4 regions of the Exiguobacterium sp. SH1S1 genome follow, and region 3 is predicted to be linked to each of the others. Evidence: predicted binding sites of a transcription regulator. Region 3 holds the regulator's gene; each other region holds the start of a gene.
The links. The regulator Rex, encoded in region 3, represses fermentation and respiration genes when NADH is low (regulators of the CRP and FNR family bind a similar motif). The targets are predictions, from matches to a motif close to TTGTGAAATATTTCACAA.
Positions count from the first base shown of each region.

Region 1 (4,768 bases), on a different contig from region 3:
CCGATTCTTCAAGTACGGATAGGACGCGCATGATGTTTCACCCTCGCTCGTTCTTCTTCTCGTTTCGCCGAGTTCCATCGATCCATCGTCCCGACCAAATAACCGGTGATACGACGAATCCGCTCGATCTGATCTCGTTCCCCGCACGTCGGGCACGACTCGTCGATGATTCCTTCTAGACCGCAACTCCCGCAACGATCGACCGGATGATTGATCGAGCCATAGCCGACGTCATGCGCCCGCATGAGCCGCACGATCGATTCAACCGCTTCCGGGTTATGGGCGAGCGAACCGTCGACCTCGACGTACGTAATATGTCCGGCGTCACATAAGGCGTGGTATGGTGCCTCGATTCGAACCTTGTCCCGGATTGAGACGTGTTGATAAACTGGGACGTGGAACGAATTCGTATAAAACGCGCGATCGGTCACACCGGCGATCATCCCGAATTCGTGTTGATCGTTTAACACGAACTTCCCGGACAATCCTTCGGCCGGCGTCGCCAGTAGCGAAAAGTTTAAATCATGATCGTCTCCCGCCTGCCTCATCCGTTCCGCGAGATGGGTCACGATATCAAGCCCGAGACGTTCTGCTTCTCTTGATTCAACGTGCGTCCCGCCAACGAGGACGCGTAGCGCTTCGGCGAGACCGATGAAGCCGAGCGACAACGTCCCTTGTTTTAACACGTCTCGTAATTCCGATTCAGGCAAAAGCGTCTCACTCCCCCGCCAGACGTGCTGCGCATAAAGAAAGCGGAATTCGTCCGCATGTCGCTTGCATTGATAGTCGAAGCGCTCGAGCAATTGCTCGATGGCGATGTCAACGAATCCATCCAACGTCTTATAAAACGACTCGATATCGGATGACACGAGTGCCATCTTCACTAAATTCAACGTCGAGAACGATAAATTACCTCTTCCGATCGACGTCTCTGCCCCATGACGGTTTCCCATCACCCGCGTCCGGCAGCCCATATAGGCAACTTCCGAAGCATGTGTCCCGTCATAGTACTGAAGGTTGAACGGCGCATCGACGAACGAGAAGTTCGGGAACAACCGCTTGCCCGTCACGCGGCATGCGTGGCGGAACAAATCGACGTTCGGGTCCCCGTCATTGAAATTGACGCCTTCCTTTACTTTGAAGATTTGAATCGGGAAAATCGGCGTCTCCCCGTTGCCTAATCCTCGCTCTGTCGCTTTTAACAACTCGCGGATAAACACCCGTCCCCACCGACTCGTGTCGGTGCCGTAGTTGATCGACACGAACGGAACTTGACCGCCGCCGCGCGAATGCATCGAGTTGGCGTTATGGATAAACGCCTCGCACGCCTGGTACGTCGCCGATACGGTTTCTGCTTCAGCAATCTGCTGTTGTTGCTCCACCGTCAGCTCAATCGGTAGTCCGTTCAACCGCTCGAGTTGACGTTCATACGTCTTCTCGACGTAAGGAGCGAGATCGACGTCAAACATCGGGAACGCCTGTCCCCCGTGCTGCATGTTCTGATTCGCTTGAAGAATGATCGAGGCGAGCGCCAGCGCCGAACGAATGTCCTGCGGGGGACGAATCGTCCCGTGTCCGGTGTGGAACCCGTTCGCGAGTAACTCTCCGAGCGGGATTTGACAACACGTCGTCGATCCGGTCACATAGTAATCGGCGTCATGCACATACAAGTAGTTATCACGGATCGCTAGACGTGACCGTTCCGACAATAGGTACGTGGTCGATAATTGTTTTGACACTTCTGAAGATATGCGCGCTAGTTTGCCGAGTGGCGACTTCCCGTCGACGTTGGCGTTCTCTTGGATCAAATCTTGATCTGGTAGCACACAGACATCGTTATAAAGCTGGAGCATGTTCACTCCGCATCACCTCGCTATATATTGATTATTTAACGGCTGATAACCGATAAAAATTCTATATATAGATTATGTCACGTTTTATCGATTTGAGGCACGTCGATATTGTGACAGTTGCAACCGATCCCGAACGTAAAAAAACAGCCGAATCCCTGATGTGGGCTCGACTGTGCGTTTCGTGATGTATGTCATACTTCTTTGGCTGGCTTGACGATTTTCAGTTCGACTTCTTCTTGCTCTGACTCTTGTGCTTCACGCAATCCTTTAGCGTTCAACCATGTATAAATCGCTCCCATGAATAACGCGCCTCCGATAATGTTTCCGAACGTAGCCGGAATCAAGTTGTGGATGGCTCCAGCAAAGCTGATTGCTTCTGGATGCGGAACAACGAGTGTGAGTGCGAACAAGACGAAGTTGGCGATGACGTGATCAAACCCTGAAGCGAAGAAGACGGCTACTAGGAAAATCATCGAGAAGATTTGGGCAAATTCATTTTTCATCTGTTTCGGCAAGAAGATGGCGAGACAGACCATCCAGTTACAGAAGATGGCTCTAAAAAAGATTTCGACTGTCGTATGATGCATCTTGCTCTCGACGACGGCAAATAACCAGTTGTTCATGCCGAGCTCTTGAATGACTCCAGTCGGCGCGAGCAACAAGGCGAAAAGAATGCCGCCGAGCGCGTTCCCGACGAAGCAAAGCAACCAGACGAGCATCGTATCACTCAGCGTCGTATAGCCACGCATCGTTGAAGTCGTAAAATACATCGTATTCCCGGTAAATAGTTCAGCGCCTCCGTAGATGATCATGACGAGCGCGATCCCGAACGAGAAGCCCCCGATGAGCGTCGTAAATGGTGAATCTACAAGATACATGCCGTTGACGACTTTTAATGTGAAGATTGATGCGAACCCGATAAAAATCCCCGCGAGCATTGCCCGTAAAAAATATTCCATCGGCCGATAGTGAATCATCGCTGAGGAAGCCTGTGCTTTCTTCCGTAATGATTCGAGTGCATGGATTTCCATTGATGCCATGTCACAAACCCTTCTTTCTGTTTAAATGAACCATATAATAAGAACAAACATGTGAAATCATTAACAATATAAGCCCGGAGCGACATTTTTGCAACTGCCCATTCGAACTGTTGACATACTTTTCACATCGTAATCGGTTACATTTGTCGGATTTGTGACTAAAAAAAGCGACCCTTCGTAAAGGGCCGCATGAAACCAATTATTCTTTCTCAGAAGACTCTGTCGTCTCATCAGTCGATGCTTTAGTCGATTTTTCTGGAGCTGAAGCTTCTTCACCTTCAGTTTCCTCTTCTTCGACTGCTACCGGCTCGTTCACTGATGCGATTTGAAGATCGCCTTCAGATAAGATTTCGTAATCTTTATTCTCTGGAATATCAGCAACTGTGAGTGAGTCACCGATCTCTAGCTTGCTAACGTCGAGCTCGATCCGCTCTGGGATGTTAGCAGGTGTTGCCGAAACAGTGACTTTATAGAGTGCTTGCGACAAGAAGCCGCCTTCTTTGACACCTTTCGCGTCGCCGACGAGTGTGACGTCTGCTTCAACTTCAGTTGCCTCATCCATTTTGACTGCCATGAACTCGACGTGCTTGTATGTGTTCGTGAACGGGTCAACTTCCGTCCCGTGAACGAGTGTGTTTACTTTCTTGCCGTCGATGTTGAGTTCGATCAAGGCGTTGTCTCCGTGTTCACGGAGAATCTTGCGCAATGCCATTTCTTCAAACGCGACTGGTGTGCTTTCGACTTTGTAGCCGTAAACGACACCAAGTACTTTTCCTTCTTTACGTAAGTTTGTTCGAACCGAACGTGGTCGTAATTCTCGTGTCGTTACTTTAAGCGTGTCTGTCATAATCATTTCCCCCTACTGGTTTATGAATCATGTCTACACCTTGAGGGTGAGGCAGTGTGAACTCCACCTCTCAACCTCGATGCGTTTGACGACATGTGTATATTGTTCCCATAGCTAAGCATCCATAAACGTTACAGTCGGTTAAAATAAGATTACAACGTTTGTCACATGACACGTTTGAACAACTTCTCGAGTTCATACGTACTCCACTTCACTAAAATCGGACGTCCGTGTGGACACGTATACGGAGACGTCGTCTCGCCAAGGTCGCGGATCAACTGTCGCATCATCTCGAGGTTTAACGGATGGTTCGCTTTGATCGATCGTTTGCACGCCATCAGGATCGACGCCTCTTCGCGATATTTAGCGATATCGATTGATCGGTCCCGAATCGCCATCTCGATCAAATCACGGACTGTCCCTTCGAGATCGTGCTGCGGATACCATGTCGGGATTTCCCGGACGAGAAACGTATTGCCTCCGAACGCCTCTAAATCGAGGCCCGCTTCTTTAAGAAGCGGGGCGACTTCTTCGATCGCAAGCGTCTCTTGTTGGGTGAACTCGAGCGTGAGCGGCAACAGCAACAACTGATACTCTTTTTCAGGCTGGCCGAGTTGGTCATAAAACAGTTCGTACTTGATGCGTTCTTGGGCGGCGTGTTGGTCGATGATGTACATGCCATCGTCCGCGCCGCAGACGATGTAACTCGCATGGAGTTGGCCGATGACGTCGAGCGCCGGCAACCGGCGTTCCGCCTTTTCAACCCCCGGTTCTTCTGGCAGCACTGTTTCGACCGGTGTCTCTTGAACGAGTGGTGTCGGCGACCAGCGACTCGGAGATGTGGCCGGCTCGCGTGGGATCGGATAGTTCCATGCGCTCGGCTCAACTGTTGTGTCTGAGCGTTCGACGGTGAAATCAAGCTTCGATTGCTCTGTCGGAACGGACGGCTGTCTTGGTTTGACCGACGGAATCAACCGTTGCTCCCGAAGTGTCAGCTGAACCGTCTCCCGGATCAGTTGACAGAGTTC
Region 1 covers NZ_SJUZ01000006.1:166,427-171,194, forward strand. The annotation lists gene nrdG (anaerobic ribonucleoside-triphosphate reductase activating protein) at 1-31, opposite strand, end outside; gene EVJ23_RS12020 (anaerobic ribonucleoside triphosphate reductase) at 9-1,853, opposite strand; gene EVJ23_RS12025 (formate/nitrite transporter family protein) at 2,045-2,884, opposite strand; gene EVJ23_RS12030 (50S ribosomal protein L25/general stress protein Ctc) at 3,093-3,740, opposite strand; gene mutL (DNA mismatch repair endonuclease MutL) at 3,905-4,768, opposite strand, start outside.
Region 1: a site for Rex is predicted at 2,943-2,960, ahead of EVJ23_RS12025 (formate/nitrite transporter family protein). Genes of this name have one in related genera too.

Region 2 (4,768 bases), on a different contig from region 3:
ATCATCACCGATCACGTTCATCTGTATTATACGAAAGGACCGTTCGCGCCGAACACGCTCTACGTCGACGTGAAAGGGAACTTTAGTACGTACTATAGCCGCTACACGTTCAACGGCCCGGAACGGACGCTGAAAGGGACGGCCCGAACGCTCGATCATGTCGATGGAGCGACCGAGCTCGGGGAGGGGATCGTCTCCAAGCAAGGCTATGCCGTCATCGACGACTCGGACTCGTTTCTCATGACAGACGACCGCTTCGTTGAGCCGAGACGAAAAGGCATCCATGATTTGTACTACTTCGGCTACGGGCACGAATACAAGCAAGCGCTTCACGATTTTTATAAGCTGACAGGTCCGACACCGATGTTGCCGCGAAAAGCACTCGGCAACTGGTGGAGCCGCTACTGGCGCTATGACGAGACCGAGTACAAAGGCCTCATGCGTCGGTTCAAAGAGGAAGACATCCCGTTCTCGGTCAGCGTCATCGATATGGACTGGCACGTCACCGACGTCCCTGAAGAGTACGGGAGCGGCTGGACCGGCTACTCATGGAACAAGAATCTGTTCCCGGACCCAAAAGGCTTCTTGACGTGGTTGAAAGAAGAGAACCTGCTCGTCACGCTGAACTTGCACCCAGCCGACGGGGTCCGGGCGTTCGAAGACCAATACGTGGAGATGGCCGAAGCGATGGGGCTCGACCCGTCGAACGGGGATCGCATCCCATTCGATTTCTCTGATAAACGCTTCATCCAAGCGTATTTTGAACAGATGCATCATCCGCACGAGGTAGACGGCGTCGATTTTTGGTGGATCGACTGGCAGCAAGGGTCGACATCGAAAATGGAAGGGCTCGACCCGATGTGGATGTTAAACCATTATCATGCGGCCGATATTTCCCGGGACGGAAATCGTCCGCTGATCTTCTCGCGTTATGCCGGACCGGGAAGCCATCGCTATCCTGTCGGTTTCTCGGGAGATACGCTCATCTCTTGGGCATCGCTTGCGTTTCAGCCTTACTTCACGGCGACGGCGTCGAATATCGGTTACGGTTGGTGGAGCCACGACATCGGCGGGCATTACCGAGGGTCGAAAGACGATGAGCTCGCCGCGCGCTGGGTCGCGTTCGGGGTGTTCAGCCCGATTATGCGCTTGCATTCGACGTTCAGTATCTTTAACGGCAAAGAGCCGTGGCGCTTCGGTCTCGAGTCCGAAAGGTCGATGAAGTCGTTTTTACGACTCCGCCACCAACTCATCCCGTATTTGTACACGATGAACCGGCGTAATCATCAGGATGCGCTCCCGCTCATCCTCCCGATGTATTACGATCATCCCGACGAAGAAGCGGCGTATGGCGTGCCGAATGAATACTACTTCGGCAGTGAACTCGTCGTATCACCGATCGTCGAGCCGATGAACAAGCGGCTTCACGTCGCGGCGACGAACGTCTGGTTGCCGACAGGCGATTGGTTCGACTTCTTTACGGGTCATCGCTACGAAGGTGATAAGTCGATCCGAGTGTTCCGTGGGCTTGACGAACAGGCCGTGTTCGCGAAAGCTGGAGCGATCGTCCCGCTGGCCGCTCATCGCTCTGGACGCAACGACACCGACAACCCGACCGATCTCGAAGTCGTCGTCTTCCCAGGGGCATCGAACACGTTCACGCTGTATGAGGATAACGGGACCGACCGGGCTTATGAGACCGGAGCTTACGCCGAGACGACGTTCACCCTCGACTGGGACGAGCGCAGCCTGCACGTTCATGTTACGGGTGACACGTCCGTCTTACCGTCAGACCGGACCGTCACATTACTCGTACGCGGGGTGACCGGTTCGGGTGAGTATAAACCGGAGACGCAGACGTTACGACTCGAACTCGGTAAAATTGATGAGGAAGTGACGGTGTCGCTCCCTGTCGAGGTGACGAACAACGGTCATCGACTGGAGCGACTGTATCGCTTCATTGACCGCGCCGAGATATCTTACGATTTGAAAGACCGCCTCTACCGGATGGCGGCGTCGAAGACGAGACTCGAAGCGTGGCTGTTTGATCTCCATGCGCTCGAACTCGAACGCGATTTGCAAGATGCGATCATGGAATTGATGCTCGACTGAGGAGAGGGGGCAACCCCTCTTTTGTCTTGTCAGAAAACTGTCGGAATTTGAAAGCGTTTTCACAAGATGGGTCTCGTATACTAAAAGAAAGATGAACAGTTCGGGAAGCGAGGGATTGATCATGAGACAGCAATGGACAGTCGACGATTTAAGACAACTCGATATCTTCAATAAATGCACGAGCCGCGAGCTAGAGAGCTTGCTACCGCACGTATACTGTCGGACGTACCGCAAAGGGCAGCTTTTATTCATGGAAGGCGACCCGCGTGAGCGCGTTTACTTTTTAATCAGTGGGTATGTGAAGCTCGAGCGGTGCAATGAAACGGCGACCCATCAATACACCGACTACTTGAAGCCGAAGCAGCTGTTTCCGTACCGGGGACTGTTGACGGAAACGTATTACCAACATTCGGCGGAAGCGCTGACCGATATTGAAGTCATTTATATGCCGACGGATCGCTTTGAAGCGCTTGTCTCAAGAAATGCGACGATGCTCTTGCATATCGTCGGTCAGATGAATCGAATCCTTGACCTTCACGAACGCCGTGTTCAGGAAATCATCACGCCGAGCGCGAGCGACCGGGTGATCAATACGATCCATTACTTGATTGAAGACCTCGGAGAAAAAGAAGCCGACGGTGTGCGCGTACGTTGTCCGTTCACGACAGTTGAAATCTCGAGACTGTCGGGGACATCGCGCGAGACCGTGTCCCACATCTTGTCGCGACTGCGAAAAGAAGACATTCTCCAGTTCGACGCCCGTCAACTCGTGACGTTGCACCCTGAGTATTTCGAACAAGCGACACACTGACGCCACGCTGCATTCGTGGCGTTTTTTTTGCACGTCTCGATAAGCGAAGCGTTCGCTATGGACACTTACATCAGTTATAATTAGTGAGAATCATCACAAAGAAAAATTGTCATGCACGTTTAGAAAGGATGAACGCAGTGAAACGACTGCAAGCTCTCGCTTTGGCCGAGAAAGGACATATCGTCGGGCTCGTCATCGCCGCGGTGATGATCGGGTTGTCCATCTTGGCTCAGGCTTATTTGATCGTCGACGTCGTCGACCGAGTATTTTTAAAAAACGAATCGTTCCAAAGTGTCATCCCGTCTCTAGGTTGGCTCGTGCTCGCGTTGCTCGCACGTGCCTTGTTCGGGTATGTCTCGGGACGTATCGGTGCCAACTTGTCGGAACGGGCGAAGCGGACGCTTCGACGTCAACTGCTCGACCGCTACACATCGAATCCGATCGAGACGTCTCTATCCGGACAGTCCGGGAAGAAAGTCAGTGTCTATATGGATGCGGTCGATGAGGTCGATGCTTACTTTAGCCAGTACTGGCCCCAAGTCATCCAGACATCGATCATCCCGCTGCTCATTCTCGTCGTCGTCTTCAGTCAGCACTGGATCTCAGGTGTCATCATGATGGTGACCGCGCCGTTCATTCCAATCTTTTTCATCATCATCGGTATCGCGACCCAGAAGAAGTCTGAAGAGCAGATGGAGAAAATGAACCAGTTCTCGGGGAAATTTTTAGACGTCCTTCAAGGATTGACGACACTCAAGCTATACGGACGTGCCGAGCAAGAAGCGCAAGCAATCGAGAAGAGCAGTCTCGACTTCCGGGACGCGACGATGGTCGTCTTAAAGACCGCTTTCTTGTCAGGGCTCATGCTCGAGTTCATCTCGATGCTCAGCACCGGCGTCGTCGCTTTAGAAGTGGCGCTCCAGATGGTCGTTTGGCAAAACTTGACGTTTTTCGCCGGCTTCTTGATTCTCGTCTTGGCCCCGGAATACTATTTAGCGATCAAAGACCTCGGCAGCGCCTTCCATACGGGGCGTGGCAGCATGGGTGCGGCCGATCGCATCTTCGAGGCGCTCGACGCCCCGGACGATCGTATCGAATGGGGAGACAGACCGCTAACAAACCGGACGCCCGAACTCGTGCTCGATGCGGTCTCGTTCCAATATGAAGGGGGTCGCTTCACGCTCCACCCGCTGAGCGGGGTCATCCCGGCACGGTCACACGTCGCCCTGGTCGGCGCGAGCGGATCAGGCAAGACGACCGTGTTGAACGTGCTGTCCGGTCTTGTGAAACCGGACAGCGGCCGCGTCCTCGTCGACGGGGAGCCGCTCGAATCGTTCACCGATACGTCTTGGTACGGGACAATCGGGTATATTTCGCAAAACCCGTATTTGTTCGCCGGGAGTCTCGCCGCTAATATCGCCCTCGGTGAGACGGCGGACGAGACTGACATCATGCGGGCGGCTGAAGCCGCCGGCCTCGTCGAGGTCATCGCCAATTTGCCGGACGGGTTGAATACCGAGCTCGGAGAAGGCGGTTACGGATTGTCCGGTGGTGAGCGGCAACGCCTCGCCCTGGCTCGTGCCTTCTTGAAGCGTCCAGGTATCATCTTGTTCGATGAACCGACGACCGGTCTCGATTTGGTGACCGAGAGAATCGTTCGGCGCTCGATCGAGGAGTTGTCGCGTGACGCGACGCTTGTCACGGTCGCGCACCGTCTCCATACGATCAAGCAAGCGGACGCGATTTGGTTCATGGACGAGGGGAACCTCGTCGCGAACGGCACACATGAACAGTTACTCGCTGTCCCGGCCTACGCCGACTTGTTCACGTTACAGAAAGGGGTGA
Region 2 covers NZ_SJUZ01000001.1:1,131,924-1,136,691, reverse strand. The annotation lists gene EVJ23_RS05720 (glycoside hydrolase family 31 protein) at 1-2,112, shown strand, start outside; gene EVJ23_RS05715 (Crp/Fnr family transcriptional regulator) at 2,234-2,923, shown strand; gene cydD (thiol reductant ABC exporter subunit CydD) at 3,052-4,768, shown strand, end outside.
Region 2: a site for Rex is predicted at 3,005-3,022, ahead of cydD (thiol reductant ABC exporter subunit CydD). Genes of this name have one in related genera too.

Region 3 (4,768 bases):
AATGACAAGCCGGATGAACAACGTGCTCATAAGCAAGCCGCTGAAGAGGCTGATGATGATACCGGACCATGTTTGGATGATAAACCCGACGACAATCGGCAGGAAGTAAAATAAAATGATTGGGACGTTCGTCGCCTCGCCACGGATGAGTTCCGAGATATACTCGGTCCCGCTCGGCACGATGTAGACGAACCCGGTCAGGAACGCATGCATCCAATCGATCCGCATGGCACGGGAACGCATCATGAATGGAGTTCCTCCCATTCTGCGAACAGTTCCGTGATCGACTCTTTCGTCGCATCGGACTCAGTCGACAGTTCTTGGGCGCGAGCGAAGTCGTTGAACACGTCCGGTTCGCACAACAGCTGCTCGATTTCTTCAAGCCGCGCTTCGTGGCGCTCGATCGTCAGTTCGATCTCTTCGACCCGCTGTTTCAACCGGCGTTCTTCGCGCTGCTGTTCCTTGTCGGCGCGCTGCTTCTTGACGACGACTTGTTTCGTCTCCTCGCGGGCGAGCCGGGCAAGGTCCTCGAGCTCTTCTTTCTTCTCGACGTAATACGAGTAGTCGCCGAGGTACTCATCGATGCCGTTCGGCGTGATCTCTAAGACACGCGTGGCGAGCCGGTCGATGAAGTAACGGTCGTGGGAGACGAACAGGATCGTCCCGGGATAGTCGACGAGCGCGTTCTCGAGGATCATCTTCGAGTCGAGGTCCAAGTGGTTCGTCGGCTCATCCAAGACGAGCAAGTTCGGCTGCTCGAGCTTGAGCTTGGCGAGCGTCAGCCGGGCCCGTTCGCCGCCGGATAGTTCTTGGACGCGTTTCATGACGTCGTCGCCGCTAAACAAGAACTGGCCGAGCAGACTGCGGACTTCTTGCTCGCGCATGAGCGGCCAATCGTTCCAGATCTCATCGATGACGCGGTTGGCGTCCGACAAGTTCTGTTGTTCTTGGTCGTAGTAGCCGATCTCGACGCCGGTCCCGTAACGGATGTCACCGGTGAGCGGTGGTTGTTGTTTCGTCAACACTTTGAGGAGCGTCGATTTGCCGACCCCGTTCGGGCCGACGAGGGCGACCGACTCGCCGCGCTGCAGTTGGAAACGCAAGTTCTGTGCGATCGGTTCCTCATAGCCGATGGCGAGGTCGCTGCCGCTCAACACATCGTTCCCGCTTTGACGTTTGATCGAGAACGACAACACCGCGCTTCGTTCGTCACCGTCCGGCACGTCCATGCGGTCTATCTTCTCGAGCCGCTTGCGGACGCTTTGGGCGCGTTTCGTCGTCGTCGCCCGGGCAATGTTCCGTTGGATGAAGTCTTGCATCTTGGCGATCTCTTCTTGTTGCGAATCGAACTGTTTCTTCTCTTGCTCGTAGAGCGCGGCCTTCTGCTCGAGGAATTTCGTATAGTTCCCGACGAAGCGGCGGCTGCGGTTGCGTGACAGCTCGTAGACGACAGAGACGACGCGGTCGAGGAAGTAACGGTCGTGGGAGACGATGAGGACGGCACCTTTATAGCCGCTCAAATATTTCTCGAGCCAGCTGAGCGTCTCGATGTCCAAATGGTTCGTCGGCTCATCCAAGATGAGCAGGTCCGGGCTTTGCAGGAGCATCTTCGCTAAGGCAAGACGTGTCCGCTGTCCGCCTGAGAGCGTATCGATCCGACGTTCGAAGTCGTCCGGATAAAACCGCATCCCGTGCAAGATCGAGCGGATCGTCGCTTCGTACTGATAGCCGCCGCGGTCTTTGAACGTGTGTTGCTCCTCGTCATACGCCGCGAGCAGACGCTCGTAGGCGGCCGGGTCGTTCAAGATGCGCTCCGAGCCCATGTCTTGCTCCATCTGGCGGAGCGTCTTCTCTTGTTCGATCAAGTCGGTGAAGACGGTGAGCATCTCGTTCCACATCGTCTCGTTCGATTCTAACCCCGAGTCTTGGGCGAGATAGCCGATCGTCACGTCTTTTGGCTTCATGATGTCGCCCGAGTCATAGTTGTACTCGCCGGCGATGACTTTTAACAGCGTCGACTTGCCGGCGCCGTTGCGGCCGACGAGGGCGACGCGTTCGCCTTCTTGGATTTCTAGTTTGACATTCTCTAAAATCGGCTCGACGCCGAACGATTTGGATAGGTTGTTGACTTGCAGTAGGATCAAGTGAAAAAACCCCTTTCTCTCTGTTTAGTATACTTTATTTCTTCCCCTTTTCAGGTATATTCATTGAGTGCTTATGTGAATTCGTTTACAATCAAGGTGTATGAAATCAGATTCGTTTGAAACGCGTCGTAAAAAGGAGGCTCTTTCCGTTGAGTCAAAACGAACCAAAGATTCCGCAAGCGACAGCCAAACGGTTGCCACTATACTATCGGTTTATCCAAAGCCTACATTCGTCAGGGAAACAGCGTGTGTCTTCTGCTGAACTGAGCGAGGCAGTCAAGGTCGATTCAGCAACGATTCGCCGTGACTTCTCATACTTCGGTGCGCTCGGTAAAAAGGGATATGGCTATAACGTACAGTATCTGTTAGACTTTTTCCGTAAGACGCTGAATCAAGACGAGATTACGAACGTCGCCTTGGTCGGGGTCGGTCATCTCGGGACAGCGTTCGTTAACTATAACTTCCTTAAAAACAATAACACACATATCGTCGTCGGGTTCGACGCGGACGAGACAAAAGTCGGCACGACGATGTCAGGTGTACCGATTCATCACGTCGATGAGATGGAACAGATCATGAAGCAAAACAAGATCGATGTCGCCATCCTCACGGTCCCGTCTGCTTACGCGCAGCCGGTCGCCGATGACTTAATCCGCTTCGGCGTTCGAGGGATCTTGAACTTCACGCCGGCGCGATTGACTGTACCGGACACGGTCCGCGTCCATCATATCGACTTGTCGATCGAACTCCAGTCGCTCATTTACTTTATGCAACACTATCCATCCACTGAGGGGGTCCATCAATAATGGAATTTCTACAATCATCACTCGTCGTCGGCATCCCAGGTGGCGTCAGTATTTTCGTCATCGCCATCATCGCGCTCATCCTCTTCGGGCCGAAGAAATTGCCAGAGTTCGGCCGGGCAGCGGGGCAGACGCTCCGTGAGTTCAAAAATGCCACGAACGGTATGATGAAAGAGCACGACGAGACCGACAAGAAAGAAATTGAGAAGAAAGAGCAGTAAGCCATGAGCCATCAACCTGATCAAGAACGGGCAATGTCCGATCACTTGACAGAGCTGCGGAGACGACTGATGCTGTCGGCATTTGTCGTCTTTGCCTTCTTCCTGATCGCTTTGCCGAGTGTCAAATACGTGCTCGCCTATCTGCAGGCGGACCTCGTCGAACGAGGGCTCGAGCTGAACGCCTTTGGGGTCGCGGACCCGCTCATGATTTACTTGAACTTGGCGCTCGTCATCGGGCTCGTCGCGTCGGGTCCATTTCTACTGTATCAACTGTGGGCGTTCGTCGCACCTGGTCTGCATCCGAATGAACGAAAATGGACGCTCGCCTATATCCCGGTCATCTTTATCTTGTTCCTCATCGGTCTCGCATTCGCCTATTATTGGTTGTTCCCGCTCGTCCTCGATATCTCGACGGACCTCGGGCAAGACCTCGGTCTGACGCAAATCATCGGGGCGACGAACTATTTCACGTTCCTGTTGCAACTGACGATCCCGTTTGGACTGTTGTTCCAACTTCCGGTCGTGACGATGTTCTTGACGCGCATCGGTGTCGTGACGCCGTACTTCCTCTCAAAAATTCGGAAGTACGCCTACTTCGCCTTGTTCGTCATCGCGGCATTCATCACGCCGCCGGATTTGACGTCGCACCTCATGGTGTCGCTGCCGCTCTTCTTCCTATACGAGATCAGCTTATCGATCTCGCGCGTGACGTACCGTGGTGTGCTCCGACGTGAGAAAGAGGCGATGGTGAAAGAACAGATGGATTTGATGAAGCAAATGAATGAGAAGTGAACACTACGTCATGAGACGTGGTGTTTTTTTAATTTTAGGGCTATTAAATTTTGAAAAAACAACTTAAAATTAGGAAGGTTGAATTAAAAATGGATTATTTTTGAAAGTTATGTATTCATAAACAGAAATGAGGAGAACGATGAACAAATGGTTATGGAGCATACTCGTTGTGCTCGTCATGGTGGCAGCGCCCGGATTAGACGTTCGGGCAGAGGGTTATGCCAAGCCTGAAGTCATTCCGGCAGGAGAAGTGGTAGGAAATAGTGAATATGTGTGGCGCTCAGGAGATCCTGAGACGCTCGTCCATGTGAAGACCGGTGAAGTCTATACATTACCGATTCGAGTGTCCGTCTTGCACAACATTCACGCAGTCGGGGACGGTCGATTTATTTTGGAAGGGTGGCAACAATGGATGGTATGGGATATCCATACCGATTCAGGTTCAAGCTTTCCGATTGAGCCGGGAAGCGGTCTGGATGCAGTCGTTGCGATCAATCAGTCGGCGGAAACAGTTTTATGGACCGACGACAAAAAATATGTCACCACGTCGATGGCAGGGGACATCCTCGGGTCGATCACTAAAGAGAGTATGTATGAAGCATACGGACTGCTCGACGACGGAAATGTCCTCGCATTCGTGGATGGCCAAATCACGAAACGGACAGTGACGGGTGAAGTGCTCGAGACGCTTGGTTCATATACGGGCCAGGTGAGGGGAGCGTCGTTGATCAAGGGAGCGAACCAGTGGGTCGTCACAAAATCCGGTGACTGGGAACATCTCAATATATTCGATATAGCGACGAAACGA
Region 3 covers NZ_SJUZ01000015.1:4,540-9,307, reverse strand. The annotation lists gene EVJ23_RS14745 (hypothetical protein) at 1-246, opposite strand, end outside; gene EVJ23_RS14740 (ABC-F family ATP-binding cassette domain-containing protein) at 243-2,144, opposite strand; gene EVJ23_RS14735 (redox-sensing transcriptional repressor Rex) at 2,294-2,950, shown strand; gene EVJ23_RS14730 (twin-arginine translocase TatA/TatE family subunit) at 2,950-3,168, shown strand; gene tatC (twin-arginine translocase subunit TatC) at 3,172-3,960, shown strand; gene EVJ23_RS14720 (hypothetical protein) at 4,100-4,768, shown strand, end outside.

Region 4 (4,768 bases), on a different contig from region 3:
AATGACGATCAGTCATATGTGTTCCCCCTTCTCTTTCCGAACGACTTCATAGTTTCATCATAAAGATGACATCTAGACTTAACTGTTACTTTTTTCACAGATAAGCGATTCGAGACGTGACAGAATAATGAACGAAGGAGGCGCACGCTATGAAATCTTCTATTAAAATATTTTTGTTTCTGACCATCACGGCCATGCTCGTCGTCTTTTCCATCGGTTTCGTCTTCGCCAACCGGGCGACGACCGAACCGGACGTCGAAGGCTATGTGATCGAAGTGAATGAATCTGACCGCACCGCCCTCATCATCAGCGGCATCAGTGCGGACGAGGCAAAACTAACCGCTGATGCGTTGTTCGCACGAGCCGACCCTGAAAACGTGAGCTGGTTCAAATTTCAAGTGAAGGCAACGTTCGAACAGATTGAGGTCGGCGACCACGTTCACATTTGGAAAAAGACCGGTCCGAGCATTCTCAACACTCCGAACCGATCTTATGTGAAAAAAGTCGACGTGCTCGACTAATATTGACGCTTTCCGTAACGTTCGCTCAGCCACAAGACTAAAAACGCCAGGCCGACCAACCATCCGCTCCAAATGAGCGCTTGGGTCATGTCCCCGTTTAACGTGGCCATATAAATCGCCGTGGCGAGCGTCATCGTCTCGCCCGGAATATTCCCAGCAATCATCATCGTGATACCAAATTCCCCGATCGAACGGGCAAATCCGAGGACGAATCCGCTCGTCAAAGCGGGTAAAAGAAGCGGAATCGTGACATACGTGAACAATTGACGTTCCGTTCCACCGAGCACGCGACCGGCCTCGTACCATTCCGCATCCAACTGTTTTAACCCGAGCCGAATCGTCTGGTAGACGAGCGGGAAAGCCGCCAAGGCAGAGGCGATGATGTTCGCTTGTTTCGTGAACAAGATGGTAACCGGCAACAGTCCCCCAATCCCGTTGTTGCCAAGAACGATCAACGCGTATAAACCAATCACGGTCGGCGGCAAGATGAGCGGCAATAAAAATAGCGTCTCGAGCAACCATTTCCCTTTAAACTGGCGATGATGCATGAGATAGGCGGCCCAGAACGCGAGGACGAAGGCAAGCATCGTCGCGATAAACCCGACTTCGAAAGTAAGTTGCAGTGGGGACTGCGTCATTTAGAAAACCCCTTTGCTAAAAAAATCGCTTGAATATCGTCATCGAATAAACGCTCATATACGTCACGCACATATGGACCATGCGTCAAACGGACAGCCGGATAGGAGATGATGCCGGTCGCTTCAAGCGAGACGGCTTGAATCGCTGCGACACCTTCTGTCAGCTCTGTTTTATACACGAATCCCCCATTCGCATCCCCTTGCTCGACGAGCGTAAGCACTTGTCTCACGTTTTGGGCAAAGATAATCCGAGATTTCACCTGTCCCCATACTTCCGCTTCATCCAACGCCGTTTTCGCATAACGGCCTGCCGGAACGTTCACCGGGTCTCCAATGACGATTCGGGCGCACAACTCCAATTCCTGCCACTCACTCGTGCAACTTTTTCCCTTTGGGGTCACAAACCACAACTCGTTTTTCAAGAACGCATCCCGGTCTAACACGGGCACCTGCAACTTGTCGACATCCTCCTCACTAGCGGCTAAAAAGATGTCAGCCGGAGACCCGTGATTGATTTGGGATCGCAAGGCGCCACTCCCGTTCGTGACGACGCGAATGTCGACGTCGCCGAGTTCGGCCTCAAGTTGTCGTTCCACTTGCTCTAGAACTGGTCCTAAACTCGCCGCCGCTAAAATCGTCACGGTCTCGTCATGGGTGCCAGAAGGACTTGACCAGATTTGACTCAATAACAGGACGACCGCTACCCCGACGATGACTCCACTCACCCGCTTCATGATTGATCACTCCTTTGCTTCTCCTTTATCGTAGCGATTGACTCGCGTTCCTTCTGTATCAAATGTCACAAAAATACACCTCCACGTGATGGAGGTGTAAATTGTATCTGTCAGACAAGCGTACGTGCACGCGGGAACAAAATATTGTTCTCAAGGTGAATGTGTTCGAACGTATCTGATTCGAGTGCCTCTAGACGTTGGTAGACGAGTCGATACGTCCCACACGCACCTTCAGGCGGCGTATAGTCGTTCGTAATGTGACGAAGTTCTTTCAAAATGTCACCGGCCGCTGCATGTTCCGACTCGAGCGCTTCTAAAATGGTCATAATCTCACGTTCCGTCTCAGCCGTCGGTGCCGACTCATGTCGAAGCAACATCGGGAAGTCTTCCATCTCTTCTTTGACGATATGCTGTTCAAGTTCCACTTTCAATTGATTGAACAACTGATGGATGCGTCCAAGGTGTGGATGGTTTTGTCCATGCACGCGGAATACTTTGGTCACATATGGTGTGAGCTGTGGCAATTCATCCGTCAAAAATTGGTGATGCTTATAAATAATATGCTCAATCAATTCCGAAGACGAAGCTGCATCCCAATCGATGCTCGTTTCGTTCATCTCCTGTTTGCGTCGATAGAGCGCGTTGACTTCTTCTAAAATATCTTCCGTCGATCGTTTCGACTTGTCCGTCGCTTCAGCGAGCGGTCGATTGCCGCCGCAACAAAAATCGATTCGATTCCGTTTAAAAATGTCTGCTGCTTGCGGGCATTGCTTGACGATTTCAGATACGTGCGTGCCGCTCGTGAATGTTTGTGTCATCTGTCATAACCTCCATGTTCGTTTTGACATGTTCAGCGTAGCAAGCGTTCAACTTTAAAAATGTGAAATATGTCACATTTAAGCAACTAAAATCGCCTCGTTCCATATTTAGACACACAAAAAAAGCCCCTTTTTCAAGGGGCGTTCGTCAATGTGATGGCGTTTCAAACTGTTCCGCCTCGGTCGATCCAGCGAGCGCGGTCGTCGACGACTGTCCGCTCGAGATGACGAGTGAGACTTCATCGAAGTAGCCGGTGCCGACTTCACGCTGATGGCGCGTCGCCGTGTAGCCGTGTTGTTCGGCCGCAAATTCGGCTTGTTGTAACTCAGAATATGCTGCCATCCCACGATCTTTATAGCCGCGGGCGAGCTCGAACATGCCGAAGTTGAGCGAATGGAACCCGGCGAGTGTGACGAATTGGAACTTGTAGCCCATCGCCCCAATCTCTTGTTGGAACGTCGCGATCTCGTCGTCAGACAGCTTCTTCTTCCAGTTGAACGAAGGCGAACAGTTGTAGGCGAGCATTTTTCCAGGATACTTCGCATGGATCGCGTCCGCGAACTGGCGTGCTTCTTGCAAGTCCGGTTCCGACGTCTCGCACCAGACGAGATCGGCGTAAGGCGCATAGGCGAGACCGCGGGCGATCGCCTGCTCGATGCCGGCCTCGGTCCGGTAGAAGCCTTCCGGCGTCCGGTCGCCGACGATGAACGGATGGTCAATCGGGTCGATGTCACTTGTGATCAAGTTGGCCGCATGCGCGTCCGTCCGGGCGACGATGATCGTCGATACGCCCATGACGTCTGCTGCTAGGCGCGCCGCGATCAAGTTTTTCACAGCCGTTTGCGTCGGGAGCAATACTTTACCGCCGAGGTGACCACACTTTTTCTCCGAAGACAGCTGGTCTTCTAAGTGGACACCGGCCGCACCAGACTCGATCATCGCTTTCGTCAGCTCGAAGACGTTGAGCACACCGCCGAACCCAGCTTCCATATCGGCGACGATCGGCGCGAACCAGTGCGTATCCCCTTTCCCTTCCGCCGTTTGAATCTGATCGGCCCGTTGCAGCGCCTGATTGATTCGCTTGACGACGCTCGGTACCGAGTTGGCCGGGTACAGGCTTTGGTCCGGATACATATGCCCTGATAAGTTCGCATCAGCGGCGACTTGCCAGCCGCTTAAGTAGATGGCCTCAAGCCCCGCCTTCACTTGTTGGATCGCCTGATTTCCGGTGAGCGCCCCGAGCGCGTGGACATAATCCCGTTTGTGGAGCAGGTCCCACAGACGTTCCGACCCTTTCGTCGCGAGCGTATGTTCGATCAAGACCGATCCACGAAGCTTCATGACGTCGTCGACTCCGTACGGACGCTCGACCCCGTCAAACCGTTCCGACTGAAAAACCTTCTCGAGTTGCATGCGTTGTTCATTCATTGTTATTCCTCCTGTATTATATTAGTTTTATTTTAATTAAATTGTTATATAACAGACGTTACAAACTTAATCCAAGTAGGCGCAGCATTCGAGTGCCGACTTGAACGTCGAATGTTCCATCCCACAACTGCGGCAGACGTTTTCCTCGTCCCGCTCTTCTGGTTTGCGGAATACGACGACTTCCTCGACCGGTTCTTTCATGATTTGGAGCGAACCGTCCGTCCGATCGAGCACGAGGCGCATCAAGTCGTTGCCATATACGAATGCGGTATTGGCGAGCGTCGCTGTCGACTCTCCAGAGACGATGCGGCGGACGACCCAACGTTCGATTAACTGTTCGCTTTCGATTTTTTTCGTTGTCATGATGATGCTCCTCCTTTTAAGTTCAATTCAAGTGTCGACTGTGTCAAAAACTGACGGCGGCGGCGATGCAAGATCGGTTCCGTGTACCCGCTTGGCGAATCCGTTCCTTGGAACACTAAGTCTTTTGCTGCTTGATACGCGATCGAGTCGGTCACGTCCGGCGTCATTGGCCGGTAGTTCGGGTCGGCCGCGTTCTGCTTGTCGACGACTTCAGCCATCCGGTACATCGTCGCTTCGACTTGCTCACTCGTACAGACACCGTGAT
Region 4 covers NZ_SJUZ01000005.1:50,684-55,451, reverse strand. The annotation lists gene EVJ23_RS10300 (MFS transporter) at 1-16, opposite strand, end outside; gene EVJ23_RS10295 (DUF3221 domain-containing protein) at 150-521, shown strand; gene modB (molybdate ABC transporter permease subunit) at 518-1,159, opposite strand; gene modA (molybdate ABC transporter substrate-binding protein) at 1,156-1,893, opposite strand; gene ric (iron-sulfur cluster repair di-iron protein) at 2,004-2,711, opposite strand; gene aceA (isocitrate lyase) at 2,860-4,140, opposite strand; gene EVJ23_RS10270 (hypothetical protein) at 4,207-4,503, opposite strand; gene EVJ23_RS10265 (malate synthase G) at 4,500-4,768, opposite strand, start outside.
Region 4: a site for Rex is predicted at 2,772-2,789, ahead of ric (iron-sulfur cluster repair di-iron protein). Genes of this name have one in related genera too.